One region of the Methylosinus sp. sav-2 genome, then DNA from elsewhere that is predicted to be linked to it. Evidence: predicted binding sites of a transcription regulator. Region 1 holds the regulator's gene; each other region holds the start of a gene.
What was found. Region 1 encodes LexA, which represses DNA repair genes until DNA is damaged. Its sites were predicted from a motif close to TGTTCNNNNTGTGTTCNG; they were not measured.
Positions count from the first base shown of each region.

Region 1 (5,123 bases):
CCGGCGAGCCGACGGTGCGCCAATCGAGCGTCGCGTCAATGTCCTGCAGCGTTTCCTCGCCGCCCGAATATTTGAGCCTTGCGACGCCGGAGACGATGGAGACGCCGCCGAGCCGGGCGCGATCGGCCTTCTCGGCCGCCGGCGTCGAGGGCCGCGCCGCCGCGGCGCGCACGGCCGCGCCGGCCGTGCTCATCGGCTTGCGATCGAGATCGACCTCTATGGCGGGGCGGATGAGCTCGATATCGGCGATTTCCAAACGGCCGGCGAGCAGCGGCAGCAGCAGCACATTGCCGTGCAGCCTCTCGGCCTCGATAGTCAGCGCCGCATTGGGATCGGCGAAGGCGATGCTGTCTATGGTGATGTGCGGGCGCGGCAGCAGCGAGAAGGTCGAGCGGCCTTTGGCGGCGATGAACAGCCCGGAGGAGGCGTTGAGCTGGCCCGAAATCTCCTCGAGCAGCGCATTGGTCGAGAAGGTCCAAGGCGCGAGCGCCGCGCCGAGCGCCACTGCGGCGACGGCGCCGAGAGCGATCAGCCAGCGGCGCGAGAGGCGCGGGAAAGGCAGGCGGCGGCTTTGGCCCAAGGGCTTGGATCCTTCGATTTCGCGCAGCGGGCCGGTCGAGTGCGACATTCCATCGTCCATGTAGAAAAGAAGCGGGCGGCCGCGGGCCGCTGGCGACACAGCGCGCGCCCTCGGCGAGGGCGCGAGACGAGAGCAACATGCCTTTATCGCTCTGCCGCTACGCGAAAAGGCCCGCGCGCCAAAAGCGCGCGAGGCCGGACCATGGCGGCAAAGGGCGGCGAGATCGTGGCGGCGCGAGGCTCTCAGTATTTGCGCAGAAGGCTGACCAGACGCCCCTGGATGCGGACGCGATCCGGCCCGAAAATGCGCGTCTCATAGGCCGGATTGGCGGCCTCCAGCGCTATGGAGGCGCCGCGCTTGCGCAGGCGCTTCAATGTCGCCTCCTCCTCGTCGATGAGGGCGACGACGATATCGCCGGTGTCGGCGCTGTCCTGCTTCTTCACCACGACGACGTCGCCGTCGAGAATGCCGGCCTCGATCATCGAATCGCCGCGCACCTCGAGCGCGAAATGCTCGCCGCCGCCGAGCATATCCGGCGGCAGGCTGATGGTGTGGCTGCGATTCTGCAGAGCGGAAATGGGCGTGCCGGCGGCGATGCGGCCCATGACCGGAATCGCCACCTGCTGATCGGACTCCGGCTCGCCGGCCGGGACGGGGCGCACGCGGCCGAGCGCGCCCTCAATGACCGAGGGCGAGAATTTGCCGCCGCGCGCGGCGACGCGAGGCGTCGCCGATTCGGGCAGGCGCAGCACCTCGAGCGCGCGGGCGCGATTGGGCAGTCGGCGGATGAAGCCGCGCTCCTCGAGCGCGAGAATGAGCCTGTGAATGCCGGATTTGGAGCGCAGATCGAGCGCGTCCTTCATCTCGTCGAAGGAGGGCGGCACGCCGGTCTCCTTCAGGCGCTCATGGATGAAGCGCAGCAGATCGCTCTGTTTCTTGGTCAGCATGGAAGCCCCCCGGCGCCGCCCGCCCGCGTCGCGCCACGTCCGAACCCGGCCATGATGGCGCGGGTTCATAAACAAATCATGAACGGGAGGATAAGCGTTCTCGGTGCGTTCTGCAAGGGCGGTGACGCGAATACCCAATTGGTCGAGCGCTGAGCCCAATTCAACGCTTGATCGAGATCGTTCCCGGATAAATCTCGACGAAAACACGCCTTCCTTCGCGGTCTCGGCTTCGGCGCCACTCGTGCTCGATCACCGACATCGCGTCTGCAGCGCGCTGCGCAGCCTTCACGGTTTCACACGAAAATTTGATAAGGCTCAGATTTATAAATCGCCTTTTACTGATCCCATTTTCTTTCGCGAGCTGCTTCATATCGCCGTCGAGGCTCACGAGGATCGCCTCGTTTGCTTCGGCCAATGTGCAAACAAGCGGGTCTGGCGACCCTCGCGCGCCGGCGTCTCGAAGATAGATTACGTGGTGTCCCGCATCGGAAAAGACGCGCCCGACGCTGTCCGGCACGCATTCATCGAGGAACAAACGTAGGCGAATCTTCTCTGTCACGCGGCCTTGTTTTTCGACTTGTAAGAAATAGCGGCTTCTATGTCTTCTCTCGTAAGCGTCGGATATTCAGATCGAATCTGCTCGACAGTGTATCCAGCGTCGGCAAAGCTCTTGATCGCTTTCACAGGAACTCGCGTCCCAGCGATTACGGGAGAATTACTAACGACGTGCCGATGCGTCTCCACCGTCCCTATCATCGAAGAGGAGCGTTCAGACATTTGCTGCACGTCGCGCTTGGTATCCGAGACCACTTTTTCAAGCGGTATCCCTATCGCATATTGTCCGCTGACGATCTCTTTTTGCTTCCCATCGGCTGGGTCTACAAAATTCACTTTCCGCTTGAGAACATACAGAGTCGTTCGAGCCCATGCTCCATTGTCCATGGAGCACAGCCTTTTTGCCACTTCGCGAATATGCTGCACCGACACAGAATACTGCTTCGTCAGCACATTCAACACTCTTAAGGCGGCGATATCCTGAAACGAATAGACGCGACTGAACGGCGCACGACGATCCGTGGCGGCAAACTGTGGGCAAAACAGTCGCGTCTTGTCCCAATAACGGAGCTGATTCACAGTAATCCCGGTAAGACGGGACGCCTGCTCCTCCGTAAAGGCCGAAACGATCTCATTAGGCGGATTGTGAGCCATAAAGCACCCTACCGCGTTTAAATAGGCCGCAAAAGATAGAAATTCGATGGCCGAACCATGACAGGCGCCGATAGCCGCTGGAACGCAACGGTTATGAGAGCGGAACTCAATCGCCCCCTCTACTGCGCCGCCGCCGCCTCCACCCCCAGCATCGGCCGCACATGGCGCGCGAAATCCTCGAGCGAGCGCAAATTTTTCTCTGGGTCGCGGGAGATCGGCTTCAGCAATATCGCCCGCGCGTCGGTCTCCTCGCGATAGGCGGCGATCTTCTCCGCCACTTCGTCGAAATCGCCGATCAGCGAGCGTTGCAGCAGCCCTTCCTCGGTCAGCGAGGCCGGCGCCGCGCCGTCCTGGCGGGCGAAATTGCCGCGCATGCGCTCGGCGAAGCGGGAGAGGAAGGGAACAGCCTCGGCCAGCGCCTGCTCGCGGCGCGGCGCAGCGAAATAAAAGCGCGCCATGGTGAAGCGCGGATCGCCCTCCGGCCCCGCGGCCTCGCGATAAATGCGCAAGGTCTCCTTGATCTGCTCTATGGGGAAAGGCGGGCCGGCCATCACGCCATGGCCATTGCGCGCGGCGTAGCGAATCGCCCCCGGCGTGGTGGTGGCGAGATAGGTGGGGATGGGCTTTTGCAGCGGGCGCGGCGTGAGGCTGAGGCCATTGGCCTCGTAATGCGCGCCGGTGAAAGTCACCTTGTCCTCATAGAGCAGGCGGTTGACGAGGCCGAGCGCCTCCAGAGTCATCTCCCGCGTCGAATCCTTGCCGGCGCCGAAATGGCGATTCTGCAATTCGAAAGGTCCGCCGCGCGCCACGCCAAAATCGAACCGGCCCTTGGAGAGAAGGTCGATGGTGGCGACATCCTCCGCCACCTGAATCGGGTTGCGGAAGGCGAGCAGCACCGCGGCCGAGCCGAGCCTTATCGTGGTCGTCACGCCCGCGAGATAGGAGAGAAGCGTGAGAATGGAGGGACAGGCGGCGTCCGGCTCGAAATGATGCTCGGCGACCCAGGCCTCCTCGAAGCCGAGCGCCTCGGCGTGGCGCACCAGGCGCGTCTGCGTCTCGAAGCAGCGCGCGAAATCCTGCTGCGGGTTTTCGTAAGTGGAGAAGACGCCGAACCGCATGGCGAGGGCCTCGAGATGCGCGCCGCCGCTCCCATGCGCGCCTTGGCTATATACGGCAGTTACATATTGTCATACAGAATATGGACGCAAAAGCCCGCCCGCAAGCGCAAAAACATTGGCGTCGCGTGCGAATTTCGGTCGGCCGATAGAAAGCTCTCGTCCAATCCGGCGGATAGGCGTCATAATAGAGAAATCAAATAAAGCGACGAGAAAAACATATTGATCGATCATCGGCGCTGTGACGATTTTCCGATAGAAAGAGTTGAAAAAGTCGCAACGCTCGGCATTGTCGAAAACCAGCACGCGCCGCGAGGGCGCTCATCGCGAAAAAGCGGGCGCCGCGGGGGCGGCGTTCGGGGGACCGCTCACGACGCCGCAGAGGAAACGCGGCTCGATTTTCGGAGGATTTCATGTCGGTAGCCGCTATGCCATCCCGGCAATTTTTCAGCCGGGAGCGCTCCATCGCAGCGCCCGGCTTCAACCGTTGGCTGGTGCCGCCGGCGGCTCTCGCCGTGCATTTGTGCATCGGCATGGCCTATGGATTCAGCGTGTTCTGGCTGCCGCTGTCGCGCGTCATCGGCGGCGCCGAGCCGAAGGCCTGCCCCGCGGATATGGGCTTTTTCGCCAGCGTCTTCGCCACGAGCTGCGATTGGAAGATCAGCATGCTCGGCTGGACCTTCACGCTGTTCTTCGTCTTTCTCGGCTCCTCGGCGGCGGTGTTCGGCCATTGGCTGGAGACGGCCGGTCCGCGCAAGGCGGGCCTGGCGGCGTCGGTATGCTGGTGCGGCGGCCTGCTGATCTCGGCGGCCGGCGTCTATCTGCATCAAATATGGATGCTGTGGCTCGGCTCCGGCGTCATCGGCGGCATCGGCCTCGGGCTCGGCTATATTTCGCCGGTCTCGACGCTCATCAAATGGTTCCCGGACCGGCGCGGCATGGCGACCGGCATGGCGATCATGGGCTTCGGCGGCGGCGCGATGATCGGCGCGCCGCTCGCCGACAGGCTGATGTCCTTTTACGCGACGCCCGGCTCGGTCGGCGTGTGGCAGACTTTCGTCACCATGGCGGCGATCTATTTCGTCTTCATGGTGGGCGGCTCGCTCGGCTATCGCGTGCCGCGCGACGGCTGGAAGCCGGAGGGCTGGGCGCCGTCCACGACGGCCGCCAACAAGATGGTGACGAGCCGCCACGTACATCTGAACGTCGCCTGGAAGACTCCGCAATTCTGGCTGCTATGGGCGGTGCTGATGCTCAATGTCAGCGCCGGCA
Region 1 is NZ_SOEJ01000002.1:213,312-218,434, reverse strand. Features, by position in the region: gene EDE12_RS07210 (AsmA family protein) at 1-580, opposite strand, end outside; gene lexA (transcriptional repressor LexA) at 823-1,527, opposite strand; gene EDE12_RS07200 (DUF5615 family PIN-like protein) at 1,688-2,086, opposite strand; gene EDE12_RS07195 (DUF433 domain-containing protein) at 2,083-2,736, opposite strand; gene EDE12_RS07190 (LLM class flavin-dependent oxidoreductase) at 2,856-3,854, opposite strand; gene EDE12_RS07185 (hypothetical protein) at 3,924-4,157, opposite strand; gene EDE12_RS07180 (OFA family MFS transporter) at 4,265-5,123, shown strand, end outside.

Region 2 (5,123 bases), on a different contig from region 1:
CCGGAACGTTTCCGCCCCTTCATGGAGAAGGGCGACAATCTGGCCCTCAGACTTCTCCCGGTCATAGCCGAGAAATTCGGTCGCGCCGAGACGTTCCTCGAGCGCAAACCAGACGGCCTCGGTCGCCGTCTCGCCGGAGCCGGCCCAGGCCTTGCGCGCCTCAGCGCGCTGGCGCTCCATGGCTTTCTCGAAAGCCGGCTTGTCGACAACGATCCCGCGCGGGCGCAGCGCATCTTCGGTGAGATCGAGCGGAAAGCCGTAAGTGTCGTAGAGCTTGAAGGCGGTCTCGCCGGAAAAGCTCGCGCCTGCGGTCAGCGAGGCGCTCTCCTCGTCGAGGATGGAGAGACCGCGCGCCAAAGTCTGGCGGAAGCGTGTCTCCTCGGTCAGCAGCGTGTCGCGAATGAGGCTTTCGGCGCGCGTCAGCTCGGGATAGGCGAGCCCCATCTCGGAGACGAGGGCGCCGACGAGCCTATGCATCAAAGGCTCGGCGGCGCCGAGAAGCTGCGCGTGGCGCATGGCGCGGCGCATGATTCGGCGGAGCACATAGCCGCGGCCCTCATTGGAGGGCGTCACGCCATCGGCGACGAGGAAGGCCGCGGCGCGCAAATGATCGGCGATGACGCGATGGCTCGCCGCCTGCGGTCCGGCCGAATCGACGTTGGTGGCGTCGGCCACGGCGCCGATAAGGCGGCGGAAAAGATCGACCTCGAAGACCGAATGCACGCCCTGCAACAGGGCGGCGATGCGCTCGAGACCCATGCCTGTGTCGATCGAGGGCCGCGGCAGCGGCGCGCGCTCGCCGGGCGCGGTCTGATCATATTGCATGAAAACGAGGTTCCAGAATTCCAGGAACCGGTCGCCATCCTCGTCCGGGCTGCCGGGCGGGCCGCCGGCGACGCTGTCGCCCTGATCGAAGAAAATTTCGGAGCAAGGGCCGCAAGGGCCGACGTCGCCCATGCTCCAGAAATTATCGGCCGTGGGGATGCGGATGATGCGATCGTCGGAGAAGCCGGCGATCTTTTTCCACAGCGAAAACGCCTCATCGTCGTCGTGATAGACAGTGACCAGCAGCTTTTCCCGCGGCAGGGCGAGCTCGCGGGCGACGAAATTCCAGGCGAGCTCGATCGCGCCTTCCTTGAAATAATCGCCGAAGGAGAAATTGCCGAGCATCTCGAAGAAGGTCAGATGCCGGGCGGTGTAGCCGACATTGTCGAGATCATTGTGCTTGCCGCCGGCGCGCATGCATTTCTGCGCCGTGGTGGCGCGCGCGTAATGGCGCTTCTCGAAGCCGGTGAAGACATTCTTGAACTGCACCATGCCGGCGTTGGTGAACATCAGCGTGGGGTCGTTCTGCGGGACGAGCGGCGAGGATGCGACCTTCTCGTGTCCATTGCGCGAGAAATAGTCGAGGAAGGTCGAACGGATCTGGTTGACGCCACTCATATCGGTTCTTGTCGCCCGCTTGTTCGGCACAAATGGCCATCGAACGCGCGCTCGGCCGTAACCGTCGCTGGGAAAAGGAAAAGGCCCGGCGCGAACCGAGCCCTTCTAGAGCATTTGTCCGCGAAGTGGAACAGGCCGCGCGGATCGCAGAAGGGAGTGATGTTCTGGAGTCTCCGTGGTGGAACCCAGCCCCGGACGGCTGCGCCGTCCGACCCTTCCCTCAAAGGGTGGGCCGTCCTCGCTTCACCTTCGGCGATCGCCCGACTCACTCCTCGCCGCCGGCGCCATCCTCCTCGCCGCCGGCGTCGAGGATGCGCTCGGCGATGAGGCCCGAATTCTCGCGGATCGCCTGCTCGATCCGCTCGGCGGCCTCTTTGTTCTGCCTGAGGAAGGTCTTGGCGTTCTCGCGGCCCTGGCCGAGACGCTGGCTGTCATAGGAGAACCAAGCCCCGGATTTCTCGACGACGCCGGCCTTCACCCCGAGATCGACGAGCTCGCCGACCTTGGAGATGCCCTCGCCATACATGATGTCGAACTCGACCTGCTTGAAAGGCGGAGCGACCTTATTCTTGACGACCTTGACGCGGGTCTGATTGCCGGTGACCTCGTCGCGGTCCTTGATGGAGCCGATGCGGCGAATGTCGAGCCGGACGGAAGCGTAGAATTTCAAGGCGTTGCCGCCGGTCGTCGTCTCCGGCGAGCCATACATCACGCCGATCTTCATGCGGATCTGATTGATGAAGATGACGAGCGTGTTGGAGCGCGAGATGGAGGCGGTGAGCTTGCGCAGCGCCTGGCTCATCAGCCGCGCCTGCAGGCCGGGCTGCACGTCACCCATCTCGCCCTCGATCTCGGCGCGCGGCGTCAGCGCGGCGACCGAATCGACGACGAGCACATCCACCGCGCCGGAGCGCACCAGAGTGTCGGTGATCTCCAGCGCCTGCTCGCCCGTGTCCGGCTGCGAGATCAGCAGCTCCTCGAGATTGACCCCGAGCTTGCGGGCGTAGACCGGATCGAGCGCATGCTCGGCGTCGACGAAGGCGCAGACGCCGCCCTTCTTCTGCGCCTCGGCGATCACATGCAGCGTCAGCGTCGTCTTGCCCGATGATTCCGGCCCGTAGATCTCCACGACACGGCCGCGCGGCAGGCCGCCGACGCCGAGCGCGATATCGAGCCCGAGCGAGCCGGTGGAGATGGTCTCGATCTCGACGGCTTTCTGATTCTTGCCGAGCCGCATGATCGAGCCTTTGCCGAAGGCCCGCTCGATCTGCGACAAAGCGGCGTCCAGCGCCTTGGTCTTGTCCACGGAGGTTCCTTCCACGAGGCGGAGATTGGCTTGGCTCACGGCGATGATTCCTTCTGGCACAGGCAGGGCGGCAGGCGCAACGCGAGATGCGGCCCGGGAACGAAAGAGCGGTGAAAGACTTGCGAGGATCAGGCGATATCGGACGCGAAGATCGGATGGGCAGATTGTATCGCATTTGTTCTCTTCGCCAAGTTCTTTTTTTGTTCCGCATGATTTTTCCCCGCTTCGCCCCGCCGGGCGCGAGCCAAGGGCAGGCCGGGCGCGAGCCAGGGGAAGGAACCGGCTTGAAGTCCGCGAGTTCCTCGGCGTAAGGGACCGCAGCCGGCTCCCGGCCTATTTCTCACGATCGACAGCGGAGTTTCGACAGCCCATGAGCGACACGCGCGCGCCTTCCCGTCCCGACGCCGTTCTCGATTCCGCCGATCCGCGCTGGGCGCGGCTGCATCGGCTGATCGACACGCATTCGCTGCTGCGCGGCGATTTCACGCTCTCCTCGGGCCGCAAGAGCAATTATCTCTTCCAGCTGCGCCAGACGACCATGCTGCCGGAGGGCGCGCATCTCATCGCCGATATCGTCGTCGACTATATGAAGGCGCAGGGGATAAAGGGCGTCGGCGGGCTGGCCGTGGGCGCCGTGCCCATGGTGGCGGCCATCGCCGCGGTGAGCTTTCCCAAGGGCGCGCCGGTCGAGGCTTTCTTCGTGCGCAAGGAGGCCAAGGGCCATGGCGCCAAGGAGCGCATCGACGGCTATGTGCCCAAGGGCGGCGAGGCGCTGATCGTGGACGATGTGGCGACGACGGGGGGCTCTATATTGGAGGCCATCGCCGGCATGGTGGAGGAGCACCCGGAGGCGAGAGCGACGCGCGCGCTGGTCGTGATCGACCGTGAGGAAGGCGCCGCGGAAAAGCTCGCCGAAAAGGGAATCACGCTGGTGTCGATTTTCAAGCGCGGCGATTTCACCATATAGGCCTTGCATGCCGTTTCGGAGGTAGAGCCATGAATTGCGCGACGCCGATGTTTCTAGCCTTCCTCGCTTGCGGAGGCGTCGCGGCGCCGGCGCTCGCGCAATCGAGCGATCCTTCGGCCGGGCGGCGTCTCGCCGCCTCGCTCTGCGTCGAATGTCATCGCATAGACGAGAAGACGCCGGCCAAGGACGAGGCCGCCAAGGCGCCCAGCTTCGTCGATGTGGCGCGCATGCCCTCGACGACGGAGCTGGCGATCAAGGTTTTTCTGCGCAGCTCGCATCGGAACATGCCCAATCTCATCCTCACGCCGGATGAGATCGACTCGCTCTCCGCCTATATCGTCGGCCTCGCGCCCAAGCGTTGAGGCGTCACGGCTTCGGGCAATCGGGCTGCAGAAATTTCGCGTCGATCGTGAAGCCGGAGCGCTCGCGCGTGGCGCCGCTCTTTTGCGTGAGCGTCGTCTTCGATTGCGCGCGATACCAGCTCGAGAAATCGCCGGTGAGCAAGAGGCTCGTCACCTCGCGCGCGCCATGGAGATCGCATGAGAAGGTGACGATGACCTCGCCGCCTTGCGCGGATTCGACCGTCGGCTTCGTGCAATTGTCCTGCGGAGCGCCGAGGATGCCGTCGCCCGCTTCGATGCAGACGTCATGCGACTGCAGTCCCACGTCCGGCGATATTGTTTTTATGCGCCAGAGACCGGGCCGACGCTGCGGCAACTCGTCCGCTCGCGACGAGCGCGCGCTCGCAATGACGGAGAGAGACAAAGTCACTGCGAGCATCGCGAGATATGGCGCGCGACGATAGATGCGGAGGTTCAACGCTTCGCCTCGATCACGTATGATTTTTTTGCGGCGCAGAATATGTGGCGCGCGCGTTTGCGAGGCAACTCGTTTTCAATGTCGGGCGCGCATTTTAAGAATAGCTCCCGCGCGCGCCGCCGCTTTTTCCCGAATGCGTGACGCGGCCTCCCGAGAGAGGCCGCGTGACAGTGAGCGTCAGGCCTGGCCGGCGGCGCCTTGGGCCTTGGGAATACGCAGCACCTGGCCGGGATAGATCTTGTCGGGATCGGAGAGCAACGGCCGATTGGCGGCGAAAATCTCTTCGTATTTTCCGCCCTTGCCCTGGCCATATTGCGTCTCGGCGATCTTCCACAGCGTGTCGCCCTGGCGCACCTTGTAGAAGAACGACTCCGTCTCCTGCTTGCCGACGACGATATTGCTCTCGACCTGCGAGACGCCCTTGGTGTTGCCGACGGCGAGCACGATCTTCTCCGCGTCGCTGGTCGAAGGCGCCTTGCCGCCGAGCTTCACCTTGTCGCCCTCGACCGAGATTTCGATCTTGGAGGCGTCGAGACCTTTCTTCTCGATCTCCTTCTTCAATTCATCGGCGGGCGCGGCGGCGTTCTC
Region 2 is NZ_SOEJ01000001.1:1,066,075-1,071,197, reverse strand. Features, by position in the region: gene alaS (alanine--tRNA ligase) at 1-1,443, opposite strand, end outside; gene recA (recombinase RecA) at 1,709-2,788, opposite strand; gene pyrE (orotate phosphoribosyltransferase) at 3,120-3,716, shown strand; gene EDE12_RS04965 (cytochrome c) at 3,746-4,078, shown strand; gene EDE12_RS04960 (DUF3617 family protein) at 4,083-4,496, opposite strand; gene lysM (peptidoglycan-binding protein LysM) at 4,713-5,123, opposite strand, start outside.
Region 2: the regulator LexA is predicted to act here: its motif matches at 2,940-2,957, upstream of recA (recombinase RecA).

Region 3 (5,123 bases), on a different contig from region 1:
ACCCATTTCAGCGGGCTGGTGTAGAGCATCTGACCGAAAGGCGTGAGCGCGATCTGCCGCCCGCCTTCCTTGGCCACGGCGAGCATATGCGTGCCGAGCGCGACGACGCCGGTGACGCCGAGACCCAGGACCATATAATTATAGACGCCGAGCATATAGGCGCGCAGGCCCTGGTCGATCTCGGCCGTGCCGGCTCTGGAGACCCCGCCCCGGTAGCCGAAGCTCGTGTTGCGGTCGAAATTGGACATAGCATCCTCTCGAAAAAGGCCGCGCGGCCCGGTCTATCCGGCCAATCGGCGCGGTCCTCGCCGTCGAATATGGCGTGCGGCCCGCGGAAAAACAAGAGTCCGCGGGCGCAATGCGGCAAAGTTCACGCCATGCCGAGCAAAACGCAAGCAAAAGGCGCAGTATAGGACTCGCGACGGGCCGCAATTCTATGCCGGGAGGCGGACAAAAGCCGAGCCCGTTCACGCTCTTGCCGCTCCGTGAGAATGCGCTAACATGCCGCATTGTCGCAGGCGGCGAGCGACCGGGTCGGCCGAACCGGCTCTCGCTTCGTCGTCGGAGCGAAGGCGCCCACGGAACGAGGCCCGCAACACATGATCCATGGGGGAATCATCATGTCCGACAGCGGTCTTGCCCCGTTCTGGCGGTCGATCGATGGGTTTCTGCGTCCTGCGACTCGTTCCGCGCCGCCCGTTCTTCTCGTCCTTCTGCTGACGCTTCTCGGCGCCGCGGCCCCCGCCTCGGCCCATGGCCGGCTCGGCTCCGCGGAGGGGCGGTGCCGGCTGTTCATCGGGCCGGACATTATGAACTTCACCGGCTATCTGCCGGACGCCTCCAAGAATGAGTTCTGCGAGGATATTCCCGCGACCGGCCACACGATCATCGCGCTCGACGCCGAGCAGGACGAGCTGCGCGACATGGCGGTGGAGATCAGAATCGTCAGGGATATCGGCAGCGAGGAGAAAGAGAACGCCGACCTAGACGCTGTGACCGTCGCCTATCGCGGTCCGCGAACCTATCCGACCGGCACGATCAATTTCGAGCACGACTTTCCCGACGCGGGCTATTTCGTCGGCATAGTGACCGTGACCGGCGACCATGGCGAGCGCTGGGTGTCGCGCTTCCCCTTCTCCGTGGGCAAGAGCTTCATGCGCACCCTGCCCCTCTATCTGCTCATGGGCGTCGGCGTCATCGCCATGTTCTTCATCTATCTACGGCACCGGCCGATCCATTCGCTGAAGACGGCCGACGCCGAGCCGGCGGAGTAAGCCCTCCGCAGACCATGCCGAAAAGCGGCCGCCTCATCGCGGAGCGTCTATTCCTGATGAGCGCGTGTCGCTCGCGCCTTTGATCTTATCGGCGAGCAGGGCGATGGTCTTGGAATAGACTTTCGCCTTGTTCCACTCGAGCAGCGCCGGAAAATTCGGATCGCCCTCGTCCCAGCCGGCGCCCGGCTTCCAGCCGTAGCCATGCAGAAAATTGGCGGTGGAGGCGAGCACATCCGCCGTGTTGTGAACGAGATCGCGCTTGCCGTCGCCGTCGAAATCCACCGCGAATTTCAGATAGGACGACGGCATGAACTGCGTCTGGCCGATCTCGCCCGCCCAGGCGCCGCGCATTTGCGCGGGATCGAGATCGCCGCGCTCCACGATGCGCAGCGCGTCCAGCAGCTCGGCGCGGAACTTGTCGGCGCGACGGCAATCATAGGCGAGCGTCGCCAGCGCGCGAATCGTCGAAAAGTCGCCGAGATAAGAGCCGAAATCCGTCTCCAGCCCCCAGATGGCGACAATGACCGGCCCCGGCACGCCATATTTCTGCTCGATGCGCTTGAACAGCGCCGCATGCTTCTGCAGCAGCGCGCGTCCCTTGCTCACGCGGAAGGAATTGGCCATGCGCGCCGAGAATTGCTCGAATGTCTGGCGGAACACTTTCTGCCCGCGATCATGCGAGATCACCGAGCGGTCGTAATAGACGTCGCGGAGCGACGAATCGATCGCCGCCTTGGAAATTCCGGCCGCGGCGGCTTCCTTCTCGAAGCTGCTGAGCCAGGCCTCGAATCCCTCGCCATTGCGTCCGCATTCGGCCGCTTGCGCCTTCGGCGCGCCGAAGCCGATCGCCAGCGCCAAAGCCGCGGCGCCGAGCGCCCTCGTCATCCGTTTGTTCTGAGACATATCGCCGACCCCATCTCTCGGGCGAAGCCCTTTGCGCTCTCGAGGGCGATATCCCCCCAGCGCGAATTTCTGATCGATCGAACGGCCCTGTCCGATCGGAAAGCGCTCTTTGCTCACGAGAGCGCGGCCGCACGATGGCGACGCTTTCGCGAAAAGCCGAAATTGCCGATCCTTGAAACCGGCCTCAGACTAGCTCTCGCCGGTTAGCGGCCGGTTGCCGAAGCATGGCCAATTTTCGTTCTCATATTGTTCTTGCCGCGGCGAAATCGCCCGTCTACTATGGCGGCGTTTGCGTCAGAGCGATATCGGGGTCTCGGAGCTTTCGTCATGGTGGTCAGAGTCGCGACGGTCGCCTTCGAGGGCATAGAGGCCAAGCCCGTCGACGTTCAGGTGCAGATCGCCAGCGGCAATGTCGTGTTCACCCTCGTCGGCCTCGCCGACAAGGCGGTCGCCGAATCGCGGGAGCGGGTGCGGGCGGCGCTCGTCGCCTCCGGCCTCGCCCTGCCGGCCAAGCGCATCACCGTCAATCTCGCGCCGGCCGACATGCCCAAGGAGGGCAGCCATTATGATCTGCCGATCGCGCTCGGCGTGATGGCGGCGATCGGCGCCATCCCCTCGGATGCGCTGGACGGCTTCACCGTGCTCGGCGAATTGGGGCTCGACGGGGCCATCGCGCCGGTCGCCGGCGTTCTGCCCGCGGCGGTCGCCGCCAACACGCGCGGCCATGGGCTCATCTGCCCGCGCCAATGCGGGCCGGAGGCGGCCTGGGCGTCGAGCGACATGGAGGTGATCGCGCCGCGCTCGCTGATCCAGCTCGTCAATCATCTCAAAGGCGTTCAGGCGCTCTCGCGGCCCGAGCCGGCCGTGCGCGCGGCGGCGACGGCGCTGCCGGACGTCTCCGACATAAAGGGCCAGGAGAGCGCCAAGCGGGCGCTGGAGATCGCGGCGGCCGGCGGCCATAATCTCCTGATGAACGGCCCGCCCGGCGCCGGCAAATCCATGCTGGCGGCGCGCCTTCCCTCCATTCTGCCGCCATTGTCGCCGCGCGAGCTTCTGGAAGTCTCGATGATCCATTCCGTCGCGGGCGAGATCGCCGGCGGCGAGCTCACCGATCGGCGCCCGTTTCGCGCGCCGCATCATTCCGCCTCCATGCCGGCGCTGGTCGGCGGCGGCTCCCATGCGCGTCCGGGCGAGATCTCGCTCGCCCATAATGGCGTGCTGTTCCTCGACGAGCTGCCGGAGTTCCAGGCGCAGGCGCTCGATGGCCTGCGCCAGCCACTGGAGACCGGCGAGGTCGCCGTGTCCCGCGCCAATCATCGCGCCGTCTATCCGGCCCGCTTCCAGCTCGTCGCGGCGATGAACCCCTGCCGCTGCGGCCATGCGCTGGAGCCGGGCTTCGCCTGCCGCCGCCAGCCCAATGAGCGCTGCATCGCCCAATATCAGGCGCGGCTCTCAGGCCCGCTGATCGACCGTTTCGACCTCAGGATCGAGGTTCCGGCGGTCTCGGCGGCCGATCTCGTGCTGCCGCCGCCGGCCGAAGGCTCGGCCGAGGTGGCGGCGCGCGTCGCCGCGGCGCGCGAACGCCAAAGCCGACGCTATGCGGCTCTCGGCCTTCCCGGCTCCACCACCAACGCCAGCGCGCCGGCCAGCGCGATCGAAAAAGCCGCCGCGCTCGACGCCTCCGGAACGGCGCTGATTCGCGAGGCGGCCGAGCGCCTCGGCCTCTCGGCGCGCGGCTTCCATCGCGCGCTGAAGCTCGCTCGCACCATCGCCGATCTCGACGGCTCGGACGCCATAGCGCGCCGCCATCTCGCCGAAGCTCTCGCCTATCGCGGCGGCTCCGCCGGAGCCCGCGTCGCCGCCTGAGCCCAATTCATACTTTTCTGTGGATTGCCGTGAAATAATTGCATCTTCGTCGAATGGCTCTGGACCGTCCCGCATGCCCGCTGTTCCTCCTTGCGTTTTTGTCCTTCTCGCTTTTTTCGCCGCTCTCGCGCCGGGCGTCTGGCTATGGCTCGTGCGCGCGCGCCGGGCGCGCCGCCGCCGCGCGGTCGAGACAGAGCTAGAAGGATTGCGCGACGAAATCTGGGAGCTGCGCGCCGCCGCCGCCGCGCGCGACCGCGCCGAGGCGGCAAGCCAGGCCAAATCGCGCTTTCTCGCCACGGTGAGCCATGAGATTCGCACGCCGCTCAATGGCGTGCTCGGCCTCGCGCAATTGCTCGCGGCGACGCGGCTCGACGCCGAGCAGGCGAGCTATGTCGAGGCGATCGCCGCCTCCGGCCGCTCGCTCGCACAGCTCATCGACGATATTCTGGATTTCTCGAAGATCGAGGCCGGCAAGATCGAGCTGTCGGTCGAGCCCTTCGCGCTTGCGCCGCTCGTCGAGGGCGTCGTCGAGCTGCTGGCGCCGCGCGCCCAGGCCAAGCATCTCGAGATCGCGAGCTATATCGCGCCGGACGCGCCGGAGATCGTCGCCGGCGACGCCGCGCGCGTGCGCCAGGTGCTGGTCAATCTCGCCGGCAACGCCGTGAATTTCACCGCGAGCGGCGGCGTCGGCCTGCGCGTCGAGCGCGACGCCAAAGGCGCGCTGCTGTTTCGCGTCGCCGACACGGGGCCGGGCGTCGCGCCGGCGGCCCGCGAGATCATCTTCGAGGAGTTCGAGCAAGGCGACGGCTCGTCGACGCGGCGCCATGGCGGCACCGGCCTCGGCCTCGCCATCTCGCGCCATCTCGCCGCGCTGATGGGCGGCCGGCTGGAGATAGAGGAGGCGGCGGGCGCCGGCGCGATCTTCGCCTTCACCCTGCCGCGCGGGCCGCATGCCCTCTTCGACGACCGCACGCGTGAGCGCAAGCGGCCGCTCGCCGGCTCGAGCGTTCTGATCGTCTCGCCGACGATCTTCGAAGGGCCGTTCATGGCCGAGATCCTGCGCGGGGCCGGCGCGCAGAC
Region 3 is NZ_SOEJ01000009.1:106,675-111,797, forward strand. Features, by position in the region: gene EDE12_RS15255 (Bax inhibitor-1/YccA family protein) at 1-248, opposite strand, end outside; gene EDE12_RS15260 (hypothetical protein) at 600-1,274, shown strand; gene EDE12_RS15265 (lytic murein transglycosylase) at 1,308-2,177, opposite strand; gene EDE12_RS15270 (YifB family Mg chelatase-like AAA ATPase) at 2,505-4,043, shown strand; gene EDE12_RS15275 (ATP-binding protein) at 4,117-5,123, shown strand, end outside.
Region 3: the regulator LexA is predicted to act here: its motif matches at 2,414-2,431, upstream of EDE12_RS15270 (YifB family Mg chelatase-like AAA ATPase).